Linked DNA regions of Aquabacterium sp. OR-4. The protein of the gene in region 1 interacts with the protein of each later gene in a pairwise test. Links are inferred from orthologs where the notes say so. Each region holds a gene or a part of one and is shown in the gene's direction. Other genes may lie near its edges. The genes, in order: N4G63_RS01860, ftsZ and ftsA.

Region 1 (8,105 bases):
TGCTGGATCGCCAGGCCGTCCTCGATCTGGTCGATCTGCCACTGCACCTCGTAGTCGATGGCCTGCTGCAGGAAGCGAAACGAGTTGAGGTTCTTGATCTCGCGCCGCGTGCCGAACGGCGCCCCGGGCTTGCGCACCGAGACGTTGGCATCGCAGCGAAAACTGCCTTCCTGCATGTTGCCGTCGCAGATGCCCAGCCACATCACCAGCGCGTGCAGCGCGCGGGCGTAGGCCACGGCCTCGGCGCTGCTGCGCATGTCGGGCTCGGTGACGATCTCCAGCAGCGGCGTGCCGGCACGGTTCAGGTCGATGCCGGTCTGGCCGTGAAAGTCTTCGTGCAGGCTTTTTCCAGCGTCTTCTTCCAGATGCGCGCGGGTCAGGTTGACCAGCTTCTCCACCGCCTTGTCGCCGTCGCCCACGCGGATCTTCAGGCTGCCGCCCTGCACCACCGGCGTCTCGTACTGGCTGATCTGGTAGCCCTTGGGCAGATCGGGGTAGAAGTAGTTCTTGCGCGCAAAGATCGATTGCTGCGCCACCTTGGCGCCCACCGCCAGGCCAAAGCGGATGGCGCGCTCGACCGCGGCGCGGTTCATCACCGGCAGCGTGCCGGGCAGCGCCAGATCCACCGCGCAGGCCTGGGTGTTGGGCGCCGCGCCGAAGGCGGTGCTGGCGCCGGAGAAGATCTTGCTCTGCGTGGAGAGCTGGGCGTGGGTTTCCAGGCCGATGACGACCTCGTAGCCACGAATCAATGCGGGAGTGCTCATGGGATCGGGCTCAGATGCCGGCCGGCACACGGGTGTGCCAGTCGGTGGCCTGCTGCAGCGCATGCGCGGCGTGCAGCAGCGTGCCTTCGGCAAAGTAGTTGCCGATCAGCTGCAGGCCGACCGGCATGCCGCCCTCGCCAAAGCCGGCCGGCACGCTCATGCCGGGCAGGCCGGCCAGGCTGGCGGGCAGGGTGAAGATGTCGGCCAGATACGCCTGCAGCGGGTCGGCGCCCTGCTCGCCCAGCTTCCAGGCCACCGTGGGCGCCACCGGGCCGGCGATCACGTCGCACTCGCGGAAGCAGGCCTGGAAGTCGTCGGCGATCATGCGGCGCAGCTTCTGCGCCTGCAGGTAGTAGGCGTCGTAGTAGCCGTGGCTGAGCACATAGGCGCCGATCATGATGCGGCGCTTGACCTCGGGGCCAAAGCCCTCGGCGCGGCTCTTCTTGTACATGTCGAGCAGGTCGGTGTACTGCGCGGCGCGGTGGCCGAACTTGACGCCGTCGAAGCGGCTCAGGTTCGAGCTGGCCTCGGCCGGGGCGATGATGTAGTACACCGGGATCGACAGCTGGGTGCGCGGCAGGCTCACATCCACCAGCGCGGCGCCCAGCTTCTGCAGCTCGGCCAGCGCGGCGCGCACGCTGCCGGCCACATCCGAGGCCAGGCCGTCGGGGAAAAACTCCTTCGGCAGGCCGATGCGCAGGCCAGCCAGCGGCTGGGCCGCGCTGGCACCGGCACGCGGGGCCAGCATCTGGGCGTGAAAATCTTGCGGCGGGCGCTGCGCACTGGTGGCATCGAGCGCATCAAAACCGCTCATCGCACCCAGCAGCAGCGCGCAGTCTTCGGCACTGCGCGCCATCGGGCCGGCCTGGTCGAGGCTGGAGGCGAAGGCGATCATGCCGTAGCGCGAGCACACGCCGTAGGTGGGCTTGATGCCGGTGATGCCGGTGAAGCTGGCCGGCTGGCGGATCGAGCCGCCGGTGTCGGTGCCGGTGGCTGCCGGCAGCAGGCGCGCGGCCACGGCCGTGGCCGAGCCACCCGACGAGCCGCCGGGCACGCGGTTGGCATCCCAGGGGTTGTGGGCCGGAAAAAACGCCGAGTTCTCGTTGGCCGAGCCCATCGCGAACTCGTCGCAGTTGAGCTTGCCCAGGCGCACCGTGCCGGCGGCATCGAGCCGCGCCACCACGGTGGCGTCAAAGGGGCTGGCATAGCCGGCCAGCATCTTCGAGCCAGCGGTGGTGGGCGCGCCGCGGGTGACGAAGATGTCCTTGTGCGCAATCGGCACGCCGGTCAGCGGGCCGGCCTGGCCGGCGGCGCGCTGCGCATCGGCGGCGCGGGCGCCGGCCAGCGCGGTTTCGGCGTCCACGTGCAAGAAGGCGCCGAGCGCGCGCTGCGCCTCGATGCGGCCCAGCAGGTGGCGGGTGAGTTCCTCGCTGGAGACGGTTTTGTCGGCCAGCGCGCGGCCGAGCTGGGCCACGCCCAGCGTGTGCAGTTCAGCGCTCATTCGATGACCTTCGGCACCAGGAACAAGCCGTCTTCCACCGCTGGCGCGCTGGCCTGGTTGGCCGTGCGGTCGGGCGCTTCGCTCACCGCGTCGTCACGCAGCCGCAGCTCGACCGCGTGCAACGCCGACAGGGGCGTGTACAGCGGCTCCACACCCGAGGTGTCGACGGCACGCATCTGCTCGACGATGCCGAAAAAGTCGTTCAGCTGGGCCAGCATCACGGGCTCTTCGGCGGGGTTGAGTTCGAGGCGAGCCAGATGCGCGATGCGGCTCACGTCCTGTGGGGTCAGAGGCATGGGGAAGCGGTGCAACGGTGGGTTTCCGAAGGGGGAAACACCGGGGTGATGCGGTATTATCTTCGGTTATCCACACCCTGATGCGCCCATTGCCGGCAGCGGCCATTTCGCTGCTGCCGCCAGCGTCAACACCGGGGTGGGCCGCCCCTCTTTCCAGCCTGCCTGCCGTGCCTGCGTTGCGCATCGCAACCCACGGCCCACACCGTCCAATGTCGCGTTCCGCGGTCTGCCGCACCGCCTAGAAGTCGCCTCGGGCCTGTGCCCGCCGCTGCCTGCCGCTGATCGCCCTCCTGCCCAGATTGCGTTTCCCCATGTACGGATCCCTGCGCCGCTATTTCTCCACCGACCTGGCCATCGACCTTGGCACCGCCAATACGCTGATCTACGTGCGCGGCAAGGGCATCGTGCTGGACGAACCCTCGGTGGTGGCCATCCGCCACGAGGGTGGCCCCAACGGCAAGAAGACCATCCAGGCCGTCGGCAAGGAAGCCAAGGCCATGCTCGGCAAGGTGCCCGGCAACATCGAGGCCATTCGCCCGATGAAGGACGGCGTGATCGCCGACTTCACCGTCACCGAGCAGATGCTCAAGCAGTTCATCAAGATGGTCCACCCGCGCTCGGTGCTGCGCCCGAGCCCGCGCATCATCATCTGCGTGCCCTGCGGCTCGACCCAGGTCGAGCGCCGCGCCATCCGTGAATCGGCGCTGGGCGCCGGCGCCAGCGAGGTCTACCTGATCGAAGAACCGATGGCCGCGGCCATCGGCGCCGGCCTGCCGGTGAGCGAGGCCTCGGGCTCGATGGTGGTCGACATCGGCGGCGGCACCACCGAGGTCGGCGTGATCTCGCTGGGCGGCATGGTCTACAAGGGCAGCGTGCGGGTGGGCGGCGACAAGTTCGACGAAGCCATCATCAACTACATCCGCCGCAACTACGGCATGCTGATCGGCGAGCCCACCGCCGAGATGATCAAGAAGAACATCGGCTCGGCCTTCCCGGGCAGCGAGGTCAAGGAGATCGAGGTCAAGGGCCGCAACCTCAGCGAAGGCGTGCCGCGCAGCTTCACGATCAGCAGCAACGAGATCCTCGAGGCGCTGACCGACCCGCTGAACCAGATCGTCTCCAGCGTCAAGAACGCGCTCGAGCAGACCCCGCCCGAGCTGGGCGCCGACATCGCCGAGCGCGGCATGATGCTCACCGGCGGCGGCGCGCTGCTGCGCGATCTCGATCGCCTGCTGGCCGAAGAAACCGGCCTGCCGGTGCTGGTGGCCGAAGACCCGCTGACCTGCGTGGTGCGTGGCTGCGGCATGGCACTCGAGCGCATGGAGCGCCTGGGTTCGATCTTCACCTCCGAGTAAGGCCCCGGTCGGCCCCGGCCTGCCGCCAGCCGACCCCACCGCACGGCCCCGCCTGCGCCGCAGCCCGCCATGTCGCTCGGCACGATCGATCGCACCCCACCGCCCTTTTTTCGCCAGGGCCCGTCGGCACTGACCAAGCTGGTGCTGTGCTCGGCGCTGGCCGTCTTTCTGATGGCGGCCGATACGCGCTTCCAGCTCACCCGGCCGCTGCGCTCGGCGATGGCCACTGCGCTGCTGCCGCTGCAGCAGGCGCTGAAGTGGCCGGTGCGCCTGGCCGACGAGGTGTCGGCCTATGTGCAGGGCCTGGACGCCGCGCGCAGCGGCGAAAACGCGGCCCGGTTGCAGCTGGCGCGCCAGTCCGAGCTGGCCTCGCGCGGGGCCCTGCTGGCGGCCGAGAACACGCGGCTGCGGGCGCTGCTCGAGCTGCGCCCGGCGCTGGCCGTGCCGGCCCTTGGCGCCGAGGTGCTGTACGAGGCAGCCGACCCCTATGCGCGCAAGCTGTTCATCGACCGTGGCGAGCGCCATGGCGTGGTGCGTGGCTCGCCGGTGATCAACGAGGCCGGCGTGCTGGGCCAGGTGACGGCGGTGTACCCGCTGTCGGCGCTGGTCACGCTGCTGACCGACCGCGATGCAGCGATTCCGGTGCTCAACGAGCGCACCCAGCAGCGCAGCGCGGCCTTCGGCGGTGCCGAGGGTGGCGGCGCGCTCGAGCTGCGCTTCGTGGCTGCCAATGCCGATGTGAAGGCCGGTGACCGGCTGCTCACCAGCGGCATCGACGGCGTCTACCCGCCCGGCCTGGCCGTGGGCACGGTGACCCGGGTCGACCGGCGTGCCGATGCCGGCTTTGCCCGCATCCTGCTCGCCCCGGCCGCCGGCCTGGACGGGGTGCGCCACCTGCTGGTGCTGCAGCCCACGGCCATGCAGCTGCCGCCGCGGCCCGAGCCGCTGGCCGAGACCGGCCGCGCCGACAAGCCGGCCAAGGGCGCCAAGACCGCGCCGGCCGAGCGGCCCGGCAGCGCGGCAGCCGCCGGTGCGGCCGCGGCCAGCACCACAGCCGCCGGCAGCAACGCCACTGGCACGCCCCCCGCCACCGGGAGCCGGCCATGATCATGCCGCGCGGCTCTGACCAGCTGCTGCTGCCGGCCAACCCGCTGTTCATCGGCTTCTCGCTGCTGCTGGCGGTGCTGCTGGAGATGACGCCGATCGGCCGCCACCCCGCCTCGCCCGACCTGATGGCCCTGGTGCTGGTGTTCTGGAACGTGCACCAACCGCGTCGCGTGGGCGTGGGCTGGGCCTTCTTCTTCGGCCTGCTGATCGATGTGCACGAAGGCGCGGTGCTGGGCCAGCATGCGCTGGCCTACACGCTGCTGGCCTACTTCGCGGTCAGCGCGCACCGGCGGCTGCTGTGGTTCTCGGTGCCGGCGCAGGCACTGCAGGTGCTGCCGCTGTTTCTGGCGGCGCATGGCGTGGCCCTGGTGGCACGCATGATCGCCGGCGGCATGTTTCCGGGCTGGGGCCTGATGCTGGCCCCGCTGGCCGAGGCGGCGCTGTGGCCGCTGGTGGTGTGGCTGCTGCTGGCGCCGCAGCGCCGCGCGCCCGATCCCGATCAAAACCGACCGCTGTGACCGAACTCAAGGATCTCGACCGGGAGCTGGGGCGCTTTCGCACCCGCCTGGTCGCCGCCGCGCTGTTTGTGCTGCTGGGCTTTGGCCTGCTGGGCGCGCGGCTGTGGTGGCTGCAGGTGGTGCGCCACGACGAGCTGGCCGAGCAGGCCGAGGCCAACCGCATCGCGGTGGTGCCCACCGTGCCCAACCGCGGCCTGATCGTTGACCGCCATGGCGTGGTGCTGGCCACCAACTACTCGGCCTACACCCTCGAGATCACGCCGGCCAAGGTGCAGGGCGAGCTCGAGCGCGTGATCGACGCGCTGGCCGAGGTGGTGGAGATCGCGCCCAAGGACCGCCGCCGCTTCAAGCGCCTGCTCGACGAGAGCAAGAGCTTCGAGTCGCTGCCCATCCGCAACCGCCTGAGCGACGAGGAGCTGGCCCGCTTCACGGCCCAGCGCTACCGCTTTCCGGGCGTGGATGTGCGTGCGCGGCTGTTTCGCACCTATCCGCTGGGCGAGACCGGGGCGCATCTGGTGGGCTACATCGGCCGCATCAACACCAGCGAAAAGAAGGCCATGGAGGACTGGGACGACGACGACCAGGCCAACTACCGCGGCACCGAGGTGATCGGCAAGCTGGGCCTGGAGCAGCGCTACGAGCGTGAGCTGCACGGCACCACCGGCTTCGACCAGGTGGAAACCTCGGCCGGCGGCCGCGCCGTGCGCCGCCTGGGCAGCCATCCGGCCACGCCGGGCAACACCCTGGCGCTGAGCGTCGACATCCGCCTGCAGCACCTGGTGGAAGAGCTGTTCGGCGAGCGCCGCGGCGCGCTGGTGGCCATCGATCCGCGCACGGGCGAGGTGCTGGCCTTCGTCAGCAAGCCCAGCTTCGACCCCAATCTGTTCGTCGACGGCATCGATGTGGAGAGCTGGCGCGAGCTGAACGAATCGATCGACAAGCCGCTGCTCAACCGCGCGCTGCGCAGCGCCTATCCGCCGGGCTCGACCTACAAGCCCTTCATGTCGCTGGCCGCGCTGGCCACCGGCAAGCGCACGCCGCAGCAGGCCATTGCCGACCCCGGCTACTTCAACTTCGGCAACCACCGCTTCCGCGACGACAAGGAGGGCGGCCACGGCGTGGTCGACATGTACCGCTCCATCGTGCAGAGCTGCGACACCTACTACTACGTGCTGGCCAACGAGATGGGCGTCGACCTGATCGCCGAGCAGATGGCGCCCTTCGGCTTTGGCCAGATCACCGGCATCGACCTCGACGGCGAGGTGCGCGGCGTGCTGCCCTCCACCGAGTGGAAGAAGCGCGCCTACCGCAAGCCCGAGCAAAAGCGCTGGTACGCCGGCGAGACCATCTCCATCGGCATCGGCCAGGGCTACAACAACTACACCATCCTGCAGCTGGCGCACGCCACGGCCACGCTGGCCGCCGGCGGCCAGCGCCACACGCCGCACCTGGTGCGCCAGGTGGTCGACGTGGTCTCGGGCAGCGCCCGCCCGGTGGGCACCGAGGCGCTGCCGCCGGTGCCGATCCGCGCCGACCACCTCGAGGTGATCCGCCGCGCGCTGGTGGGCGTGAACGTCGAGGGCACCTCGGCCTCGGCCTTCCGCGGCGCCGCCTACCAGGCCGCGGGCAAGACCGGCACGGCCCAGGTGGTGGCCATCAAGCAGGGCGAGAAGTACAACGCCGCCAAGCTGGCCGAGCACCTGCGCGACCATGCGCTGTACATGGCCTACGCCCCGGCCGAGGCGCCGCAGGTGGCCGTGGCGCTGATCGTCGAGAACGCCGGCTTCGGCGCCCAGGCCGCCGCGCCCATTGCCCGCCGCGTGTTCGACTACGTGCTGCAGGGCCAGTGGCCCAGCGTGGAAGACATCGCCGCCACACGCCTGGGCCAGACCACCGCGCCGATCGGCAGCGTGCGCCGTGCGCTGGACGTTGCGCTGCCGGGCCAGGCCGCCTCGCTGCCGGCCTCGGCGGCCTCGGCGGCCGGGTCTGCGCCCGCGCCGTCTGCGTCTGCGTCCGCACCGGCGTCCGCGGCCAGGGTGGCCCTGGCCAGCGCCGCGGCCGGCCCGGCGGCGTTGAAAACCGCGGGAACCAGGCGATGAGCAACGTCTTCGAGCGCCCCAGCCTGTGGCAGCGCGTGCGGCCGGTGCTGGGCGGGTTCGACGGCCCGCTGGCGGTGCTGGTGCTGGCACTGGCCGGCCTGGGCATGCTCACCATGTACTCGGTGGGCTTCGACCACGGCACCCGCTTTGCCGACCACGGCCGCAACATGCTGATCGGCGGCCTGGTGATGCTGGTGGCGGCCCAGGTGCCGCCGCAGCGCCTGCAGGCCCTGGCGCTGCCGCTGTACACGCTGGGCGTGCTGCTGCTGGTGGCCACGCTGGCCTTCGGCGTCACCAAGAAGGGCGCCACGCGCTGGATCAACCTGGGCATCGTGATCCAGCCCAGCGAGATCATGAAGCTGGCCATGCCGCTGATGCTGGCCTGGTGGTTCCAGAAGCGCGAGGGCCAGTGGCGCGCACCCGAATTTGCCGTGGCCGGGGCGCTGCTGCTGCTGCCGGTGATGC
Region 2 (4,893 bases), on another replicon or contig:
CTGGGCGTGGCCGTGGTCGACATCGGCGCCGGCACCACCGACGTGAGCATCTACACCGAGGGCTCGATCCGCCACACCGCGGTGATCCCCATCGCCGGCGACCTGATCACCAGCGACATCGCGATGGCGCTGCGCACACCCACCAAGGACGCCGAGGAGATCAAGGTCGAGTACGGCGTGGCCAAGCAACTGCTGGCCGACCCGGCCGAGGCGCTCGAGGTGCCCGGCCTGGGCGACCGCGCACCGCGCATGCTCAGCCGCCAGGCGCTGGCCGGCGTGATCGAGCCGCGCGTCGAAGAGATCTACTCGCTGGTGCACCAGGTCATCCGCGAATCGGGCTACGAAGAGCTGCTCAGCTCGGGCATCGTCATCACCGGCGGCTCCGCCGTGATGCCCGGCATGGTGGAGCTGGGTGAAGACATCTTCCTCAAGCCGGTGCGCAAGGGCGTGCCCACGTACCACGGTGCCCTGTTCGACATGGTGGCCAACCCCCGCTCGTCCACCGTGATGGGCTTGCTGGAAGAGGCCCGCATCGCCCGTGCACGCGGGCACAAGGTGGCGCAGCAGGCGGGGTCGGTGAAGACCATCGTCGGCCGCGCCAAGGACTGGTTTCTCGGCAATTTCTAACAGGGACGGTTCACGTCCCGAGACACGACCGCTTCGGCAGCGCCGAAGCAACCCAATCAACGGCAACTGCTTGACTAGACACAGGAGGTCTCCATGCCCATCGAAATGATCGAAGAATTCGACCAAGGTACCCGCATCAAGGTGGTGGGTGTGGGAGGCGGCGGCGGCAACGCCGTCGAGCACATGATCAGCCAGGGTGTGCAGGGCGTGGAGTTTGTGTGCGCCAACACCGACGCGCAGGCGCTCAACCGCAGCAGCGCGCACACCCTGATCCAGCTGGGCGACAACGGCCTGGGCGCCGGCGGCAAGCCCGACAAGGGCAAGGAGGCCGCGCACGAGGCCGAGGCCCGCGTGCGCACGGCGCTGGAAGGCGCGCACATGGTCTTCATCACCGCCGGCATGGGCGGCGGCACCGGCACCGGCGCCGCGCCGGTGGTGGCCAAGGTGGCCAAGGAGATGGGCATCCTGACCGTGGGCGTGGTGACCAAGCCCTTCGAGTTTGAAGGCCCGCGCCGCATGAAGCAGGCCGACTCGGGCACCAGCGAGCTCGAAGCCAACGTCGACAGCCTGATCGTGGTGCTCAACGAGAAGCTGCTCGAAGTGCTGGGCGACGACATCACGCAAGATCAGGCCTTTGCGCATGCCAACGATGTGCTGAAAAACGCCGTGGGCGGCATCAGCGACATCATCCACATGCACGGTCTGGTAAACGTCGACTTCGAAGACGTCAAGACCGTGATGAGCGAGCCCGGCAAGGCCATGATGGGCACGGCCACTGCCAGCGGCCCGGATCGCGCCAACAAGGCGGCTGACGCTGCCGTGGCCTGCCCGCTGCTGGAAGGCATCGACCTGTCGGGCGCCCGCGGCGTGCTGGTGCTGATTGCTGCCAGCAAGACCAACTTCCGCCTGAACGAAAGCAAGGCGGCGATGAACACCATCCGCCGCTATGCCGCCGATGACGCGCACATCATCTACGGCGCGGCCTATGACGACAGCCTGGGCGACCAGATGCGCGTGACCGTGATCGCCACCGGCCTGTGCCAGCGCAAGCCGCAGGCTGCACCGCTGACCGTGGTGCAGCCGGCCGCCGCGCTGCGCACCGGCACCGACAACCTGCCGATCCTGAACACCGTGGCGCAAATGGGCGGCCAGGGCCAGGGCCTGCCCGGCACCACCGCGCACGACTACAGCAACCTCAGCACGCCCAGCGTGTGGCGCTCGGCCCGCACCCAGGCCGCGGCCAAGGTGGAAGCCCTGTCGTCGAACGGCATGGACGAGATCGAGATCCCGGCCTTCCTGCGCAAGCAGGCGGATTGAGCCCGCGCGTGCAAGGCCGGATGGCCTTGCGCGACCGTGCGCCAGCTGAAGTTCGCAAGCCCCGCAGTGCGAGACGTCGCGCTGCGGGGCTTGGTGCTTGTGACGCGCCTCTGATGGTTTCGGGCGCGGTCTGGCCGCAAGGTCAGGTGTCAGTTGACGACCATCAGGTGACGCTCGAAACCCAGGCCGCTTACCGGTCGCTCGGCGTCAAGGTCGGCGCACTGCAGACGGTCATCTGCTTGAATTCGCCACGGATCGCGAAAGCTACCTCCGCGCCATTCAGTTGCCTCGACCCGTCGGCCGCCCGCGGCCCCGCCTTTGGCTCAGAGGCTGAGATCTTTTTGCCCGAGCTGGCACGAGATCCGCTTGAGGCGAAGGACGAACAAGACGGAAGTGAGCGGGTCGGGCGAAGGTGATCTGTTTGGTGAGGTGCCTGCAGGCCCGCAGCCGGAAGCTGCGAGGGCTGCTGGTCAGCGAGCAGGCGCGGCACGAATCCACGAACCCAACCGGCAGCAGTTGGAGTTGCGAGCGCTGGACTTGGAGGCGCTGCTGCCGCCGGAGCATCGGGCGCGCATGGTCTGGGCCTACGTTGAGCGCCAGGACCTGAGCGCGTTGCTGGCGGGCATCAAGGCCCGCGGTGCTGCACCCGGACGGCGGGCGACGGATCCGCGGGTGCTGTTCGCGCTGTGGCTGTATGCGACGCTCGAAGGCGTGGGCAGCGGGCGCGAGCTGGCGCGGCTGATGCAGGAGCACCACGCGTACCGCTGGATCTGTGGCAGCGTGCCGGTGAACTACCACCTGCTCAACGACTTTCGCAGCACCCAGGTGGCGCTGATGGACCGGCTGCTGACGGACAACGTGGCGGTGCTGGCCTCGGCGGGGCTGATCCGGCTGGTGCGGGTGGCGCAGGATGGCATGCGGGTGCGGGCCTCGGCGGGCGCGGCCCCGTTCAAGCGCCAGGGCACGTTGCGCGAGCACCAGGCCAAGGCCGGCGAGATGGTGCGCACGCTGCGCGAGGAGGCGCTCGCTGACCCCGGCGGGGCCAGCCGGCGCTCGCGTGCAGCGCGTGAGCGTGCCGCCGTCGAGCGCGAGCAGCGCTTGCAGCAAGCGCTGGCACGGCTGCCCGAACTGCAAGAGGCCAAGCGCCGCAATGGCCGCAGTGCCGACGAGGCCCGCGCCAGCACCACCGATGCGCAGGCCAGCGTGATGAAGATGGCCGACGGCGGCTGGCGCCCGGCGTACAACCTGCAACTGGCCACCGACTGCGCGAGCCAGGTCATCGTCGGTGTCGATGCGGTGATGGCGGGCTCGGACATGGCGCAACTCGTACCGATGGTCGAGCAGGTCGAGCAACGCCTGGGCCGCGCGCCCGAGCAGTGGCTGGTCGATGGAGGCCTCCCGGCGCACGCGCAGATCGATGCGGTGGCGCACAAGACCGCGGTGTACGCCCCGGTGCCCGAGCCCAAGGCGCCAAAGGCCAAGCCGACCATGCCGATCAAGCCGGGCGCAGCCGAGCAAGGCGACGACGAGCCGCCCGCCCCGCCAGCCAGTCGCTACGACCCCAAGCCCGACGACAGACAGCCCCGCGGTGGTCGCGTGGCGACAGCGCATGGGCACCGAGGCGGCGCGCGAGCTCGACGAGGAGCGAGCAGCCACGGCCGAATGCGTCAACGCCTTGGCACGCAACCGGGGACTGCAGCGGCTGCCGGTGCGTGGCCTGCAGCGGGTGCTGGGCGTGGTCAGGCCTTTTGCACTGGCGCACAACCTGATGCGCACGGCACGGCTGGCGCCGCAGCTCGTCGGTTGGGCTTGAAGCCCGGCCGGCCAGCGCCGGCAGGCCTTGAGGGCCTAGCAGCGCACGCCTGACGAGGCTGAATGCGTTGGCAATCCGCACGCCACCCGGTCCTCGTCACAGCAGCTTGAGCACGCTGCGCACGCACAACCATCAAACCCTTCGCCGCTGAACCTCACCGCTCGCACGGCGCGGACGAAACGATCTCAAGCTCTCAGGCGATGCTTGCGCCCAGTGCCGGGAAGACGTCGGTGAACAGCAGCGTGATCAGTTGCTGGCCAGCCGGCGTGGACCAGTCCTGCGCAATCTCGGCCATCAGCGTATTGGTGGCGGTGAGCACCACGCCGGCGTCATGCATGCGCTGGCGCGAGAACTCTTCGGACAGCAGGCTCGGCGAGCCCGAAGCGTCCATCACCGCCTGCACATTGAAACCCTCCTGCGCGGCATCGATCGCCGGGAAAATGAGGCAGACGTCGGTGGTGACGCCAGCCATGATCAGGTTCTTGCGGCCGGTGGCGAGCACGGCGTTCTTGAAGTCAGCATAGGCCCACGCATTGACTACGCCGGGCCGCTTGACGCGCGCCGCATGCGCCTCGGGCAGCACTTGGGCAATTTCGGGGAGGATCGGGCCCTGGGCGCGTTCTTCCTGGCTGGACGTGATCACAACCGGCATGTTCAGGATCTTCGCCATCTTGGCCAGTGCGATGGATTGCTTTGCGGCCTGTTCGCGGTCGATGTTCTTGATCAGCTTCATCGTGCCGACCTGGTGGTCGATGAGCAGCAGGGCCGAGTTCTCGGCGGTGAATCGTTCAACTTTCATGGTGTGACTCCTTGAGGAAGGGTGGGGCAAGCGGACGCGGCTGTGGCTCACAGTCGGCCCATGTCGCCCCGTTGGTAGGCGGCGGTGGCCGCGATCAGGTTCTGTTGGCTGGCAAACGCCATCGGGCCGTTGGAAAAAAGAGGCTGGCGCAGCGGCTCGCCGATGAAGACGGCGACCTTGGAGATGCCGTCCTTGGCAACAAGCCTGTGGCCCGTTGCTGCATCCGAGATCGGCAGGAACACAGCGCCAAGGTCGTCCAGGCCGAAGCCAACGCCGTCGATTTCTGCGCTGCCGTTGACTGGCATGACGAAGGCGCGACGGCCGGCAGGAACGGGGA
Region 3 (3,804 bases), on another replicon or contig:
TCGCGCTGCACGGCCGCCACGGCGAAGACGGCACGGTGCAGGGCGCGCTCGAGCTGCTGGGCCTGCCCTACACCGGCTCGGGCGTGATGGCCTCGGCCGTGGCCATGGACAAGACCATGACCAAGCGCGTGTGGAAGGCCGAATCGCTGCCCACGCCGGCCTGGGTGTGGCTGAGCCCGCAAGAGCAGAGCCGCGAGCGCGTGATCGCCATCCCCGACACGCTGGGCCTGCCGCTGATCGTGAAGCCGCCGCGCGAGGGCTCGACCATCGGCATCAGCAAGGTGCAGGGCTACAGCGACATGGCCCAGGCCGTGCAGCTGGCCACCCGCTACGACCCCGACCTGCTGTGCGAGCAGTTCATCGAGGGCGACGAAGTGACCTGCCCGGTGATCGGCGAAGGGGCGTCCGCAAGGGCCCTGCCGGTGGTCAAGATCGTGGCCCCCGAGGGCAACTACGACTACCAGAACAAGTACTTCAGCGACGATACTCGCTACCTGTGTCCCAGCACCTTGCCCCCCGACGAAGAGCGTGAGATCCAGCGCCTTGTCGTCGCCGCCTACCGGGCACTGGGCTGCCGCGGATGGGGGCGCGCCGACCTGATGATCCGCGCCGCCGACCGCAAGCCCTTCCTGCTGGAGATGAACACCTCGCCCGGCATGACCGGGCACTCGCTGGTGCCGATGTCGGCCCGCGCCGCCGGCATCAGCTACGAGCGGCTGTGCCTGCACCTGCTGTCGCTGGCCACGCTGGACGGCGCCCGCAGCAACCCGCCGGTCAGCGCCAGCTGAGCACTATGGCCAGCTACGTCCCGCACAGCTTCGCATTCGGTCAGGGCAGCGCCGCGCGCGCGCCGCTGCCGGCCGATGTGCGCCTGATGCAGGCCACCGCCAACACGCTGCTGCTGGTGGCCGGTGTGGCCGTGTGCGTGGCGGCCGTGGCCTGGGCATTGCGGCTGCCGGCCTTTGCGCTGCGCGCCATCCGCATCGACGGCGAGGTGGCGCGCAACAGCGAGACCACCATCCGCGCCAATGCCGCGCCCAAGCTGGCCGGCAACTTCGTCACCCTCGATCTGCAGAAGGCGCGGGCGGCCTTTGAATCGGTGCCCTGGGTGCGCCACGCGATGGTGCGCCGAGTGTGGCCGATGCGCCTGGCCGTCGACCTGGAAGAGCACAAGCCCGCCGCCCTGTGGGCCGCCGCCGATGGCAACGACCGCCTGGTGAACAGCTTTGGCGAGGTGTTCGAGGCCAACATCGGCGATGTTGAAGACGACCGCCTGCCGCGCCTGCAAGGCCCCGAAGGCAGCGCCGCGCTGATGCTGGCGATGTACCAGCGCCTGGTGCCGCTCATCGCGCCGCTGCAGGCCGGCGATCTGGCCGGCCTGCACCTCTCGCCGCGCGGCTCGTGGCGGCTGTCGCTCGGCAAGGGCGCCACCGTCGAGCTGGGCCGCGGCAGCGACGACGAGGTGCTGGCCCGCACCCAGCATTTCGTGCGCACGCTGCCGCAGGTGGTGGCGGCCTACCAGCGCCCGCTCGAGTCGGCCGATCTGCGCCACGTGGGCGGCTTTGCGGTCAAGCTGCGCGGCGTCACCACGCAGCTCAGCGCGCCGCCCGTCCGCAAGAAGTGACATCCGCACAAGACCCGTTCGCAACCCGAGCACCGCGACAAGAAAGCAGCACAGCAAGGCACTTATGGCCAAGGAATACAAGGATCTGATCGTCGGCCTCGACATCGGCACCGCCAAGGTGATGGCGGTGGCCGCCGAGGTGCTGCCCGGTGGCGAGCTGCGCCTGGCCGGGCTGGGCATTGCGCCCTCGCATGGCCTCAAGCGCGGCGTGGTGGTCAACATCGACGCCACCGTGGCCAGCATCCAGCAGGCGCTGAAAGAGGCCGAGATGATGGCCGCCTGCAAGATCGAGCGCGTCTACACCGGCATCACCGGCAGCCACATCCGCGGGCAAAACAGCACCGGCATGGTCATCGTGCGCGACAACCGCGAGGTCACGCCGGTGGACGTGCACCGCGTGGTCGAGACCGCCAAGGCGATCAACATCCCGAACGATCAGCGCCTGCTGCTGGTGGAGCCGCAGGAGTTCGTGATCGACGGCCACGAGGTCAAGGAGCCGATCGGCATGAGCGGCTCGCGGCTCGAGGTCAAGGTGCACATCGTCACCGGCGCGCAAAGCGCGGCCGAGAACATCCTCAAGTGCGTGCGCCGCTGCGGCCTGGAGGTGGAGCGCCTGGTGCTCAACCCCAGCGCCAGCGCCGCCGCCGTGCTGACGGACGACGAGAAGAGTCTGGGCGTGGCCGTGGTCGACATCGGCGCCGGCACCACCGACGTGAGCATCTACACCGAGGGCTCGATCCGCCACACCGCGGTGATCCCCATCGCCGGCGACCTGATCACCAGCGACATCGCGATGGCGCTGCGCACACCCACCAAGGACGCCGAGGAGATCAAGGTCGAGTACGGCGTGGCCAAGCAACTGCTGGCCGACCCGGCCGAGGCGCTCGAGGTGCCCGGCCTGGGCGACCGCGCACCGCGCATGCTCAGCCGCCAGGCGCTGGCCGGCGTGATCGAGCCGCGCGTCGAAGAGATCTACTCGCTGGTGCACCAGGTCATCCGCGAATCGGGCTACGAAGAGCTGCTCAGCTCGGGCATCGTCATCACCGGCGGCTCCGCCGTGATGCCCGGCATGGTGGAGCTGGGTGAAGACATCTTCCTCAAGCCGGTGCGCAAGGGCGTGCCCACGTACCACGGTGCCCTGTTCGACATGGTGGCCAACCCCCGCTCGTCCACCGTGATGGGCTTGCTGGAAGAGGCCCGCATCGCCCGTGCACGCGGGCACAAGGTGGCGCAGCAGGCGGGGTCGGTGAAGACCATCGTCGGCCGCGCCAAGGACTGGTTTCTCGGCAATTTCTAACAGGGACGGTTCACGTCCCGAGACACGACCGCTTCGGCAGCGCCGAAGCAACCCAATCAACGGCAACTGCTTGACTAGACACAGGAGGTCTCCATGCCCATCGAAATGATCGAAGAATTCGACCAAGGTACCCGCATCAAGGTGGTGGGTGTGGGAGGCGGCGGCGGCAACGCCGTCGAGCACATGATCAGCCAGGGTGTGCAGGGCGTGGAGTTTGTGTGCGCCAACACCGACGCGCAGGCGCTCAACCGCAGCAGCGCGCACACCCTGATCCAGCTGGGCGACAACGGCCTGGGCGCCGGCGGCAAGCCCGACAAGGGCAAGGAGGCCGCGCACGAGGCCGAGGCCCGCGTGCGCACGGCGCTGGAAGGCGCGCACATGGTCTTCATCACCGCCGGCATGGGCGGCGGCACCGGCACCGGCGCCGCGCCGGTGGTGGCCAAGGTGGCCAAGGAGATGGGCATCCTGACCGTGGGCGTGGTGACCAAGCCCTTCGAGTTTGAAGGCCCGCGCCGCATGAAGCAGGCCGACTCGGGCACCAGCGAGCTCGAAGCCAACGTCGACAGCCTGATCGTGGTGCTCAACGAGAAGCTGCTCGAAGTGCTGGGCGACGACATCACGCAAGATCAGGCCTTTGCGCATGCCAACGATGTGCTGAAAAACGCCGTGGGCGGCATCAGCGACATCATCCACATGCACGGTCTGGTAAACGTCGACTTCGAAGACGTCAAGACCGTGATGAGCGAGCCCGGCAAGGCCATGATGGGCACGGCCACTGCCAGCGGCCCGGATCGCGCCAACAAGGCGGCTGACGCTGCCGTGGCCTGCCCGCTGCTGGAAGGCATCGACCTGTCGGGCGCCCGCGGCGTGCTGGTGCTGATTG

Evidence for each region.
Region 2: the proteins of N4G63_RS01860 (region 1) and ftsZ interact in binary tests that used the Escherichia coli proteins (3 or more experiments, as listed by UniProt). The link is inferred for Aquabacterium sp. OR-4 from one-to-one orthologs.
Region 3: the proteins of N4G63_RS01860 (region 1) and ftsA interact in binary tests that used the Escherichia coli proteins (3 or more experiments, as listed by UniProt). The link is inferred for Aquabacterium sp. OR-4 from one-to-one orthologs.

What each region holds. Positions count from the first base shown.
Region 1 is NZ_JAOCQD020000001.1:455,995-464,099, reverse strand. The notes cover bases 2,116-4,894. They hold N4G63_RS01860 (rod shape-determining protein), read left to right. Parts: upstream 2,116-2,872; coding sequence 2,873-3,916; downstream 3,917-4,894. Other genes in these bases: mreC (rod shape-determining protein MreC), read left to right, coding at 3,986-4,894; gatC (Asp-tRNA(Asn)/Glu-tRNA(Gln) amidotransferase subunit GatC), read right to left, coding at 2,262-2,561; gatA (Asp-tRNA(Asn)/Glu-tRNA(Gln) amidotransferase subunit GatA), read right to left, coding at 2,116-2,265. Outside these bases: Asp-tRNA(Asn)/Glu-tRNA(Gln) amidotransferase subunit GatB, read right to left, coding at 1-764; more of gatA, read right to left, coding at 775-2,115; more of mreC, read left to right, coding at 4,895-5,023; rod shape-determining protein MreD, read left to right, coding at 5,020-5,541; mrdA (penicillin-binding protein 2), read left to right, coding at 5,538-7,640; rod shape-determining protein RodA, read left to right, coding at 7,637-8,105. UniProt on the Escherichia coli protein: Forms membrane-associated dynamic filaments that are essential for cell shape determination. Acts by regulating cell wall synthesis and cell elongation, and thus cell shape.
Region 2 is NZ_JAOCQD020000002.1:1,464,806-1,469,698, reverse strand. What follows is about bases 1-2,832. They hold ftsZ (cell division protein FtsZ), read left to right. Parts: upstream 1-720; coding sequence 721-1,944; downstream 1,945-2,832. Other genes in these bases: N4G63_RS18690 (hypothetical protein), read left to right, coding at 2,091-2,360; ftsA (cell division protein FtsA), read left to right, coding at 1-627. Also shown: N4G63_RS18680 (isochorismatase family protein), read right to left, coding at 3,951-4,556. UniProt on the Escherichia coli protein: Essential cell division protein that forms a contractile ring structure (Z ring) at the future cell division site. The regulation of the ring assembly controls the timing and the location of cell division.
Region 3 is NZ_JAOCQD020000002.1:1,468,189-1,471,992, reverse strand. The notes cover bases 996-3,804. They hold ftsA (cell division protein FtsA), read left to right. Parts: upstream 996-1,688; coding sequence 1,689-2,921; downstream 2,922-3,804. Other genes in these bases: ftsZ (cell division protein FtsZ), read left to right, coding at 3,015-3,804; N4G63_RS18705 (cell division protein FtsQ/DivIB), read left to right, coding at 996-1,624. Also shown: N4G63_RS18710 (D-alanine--D-alanine ligase), read left to right, coding at 1-788; more of N4G63_RS18705, read left to right, coding at 794-995. UniProt on the Escherichia coli protein: Essential cell division protein that assists in the assembly of the Z ring. May serve as the principal membrane anchor for the Z ring.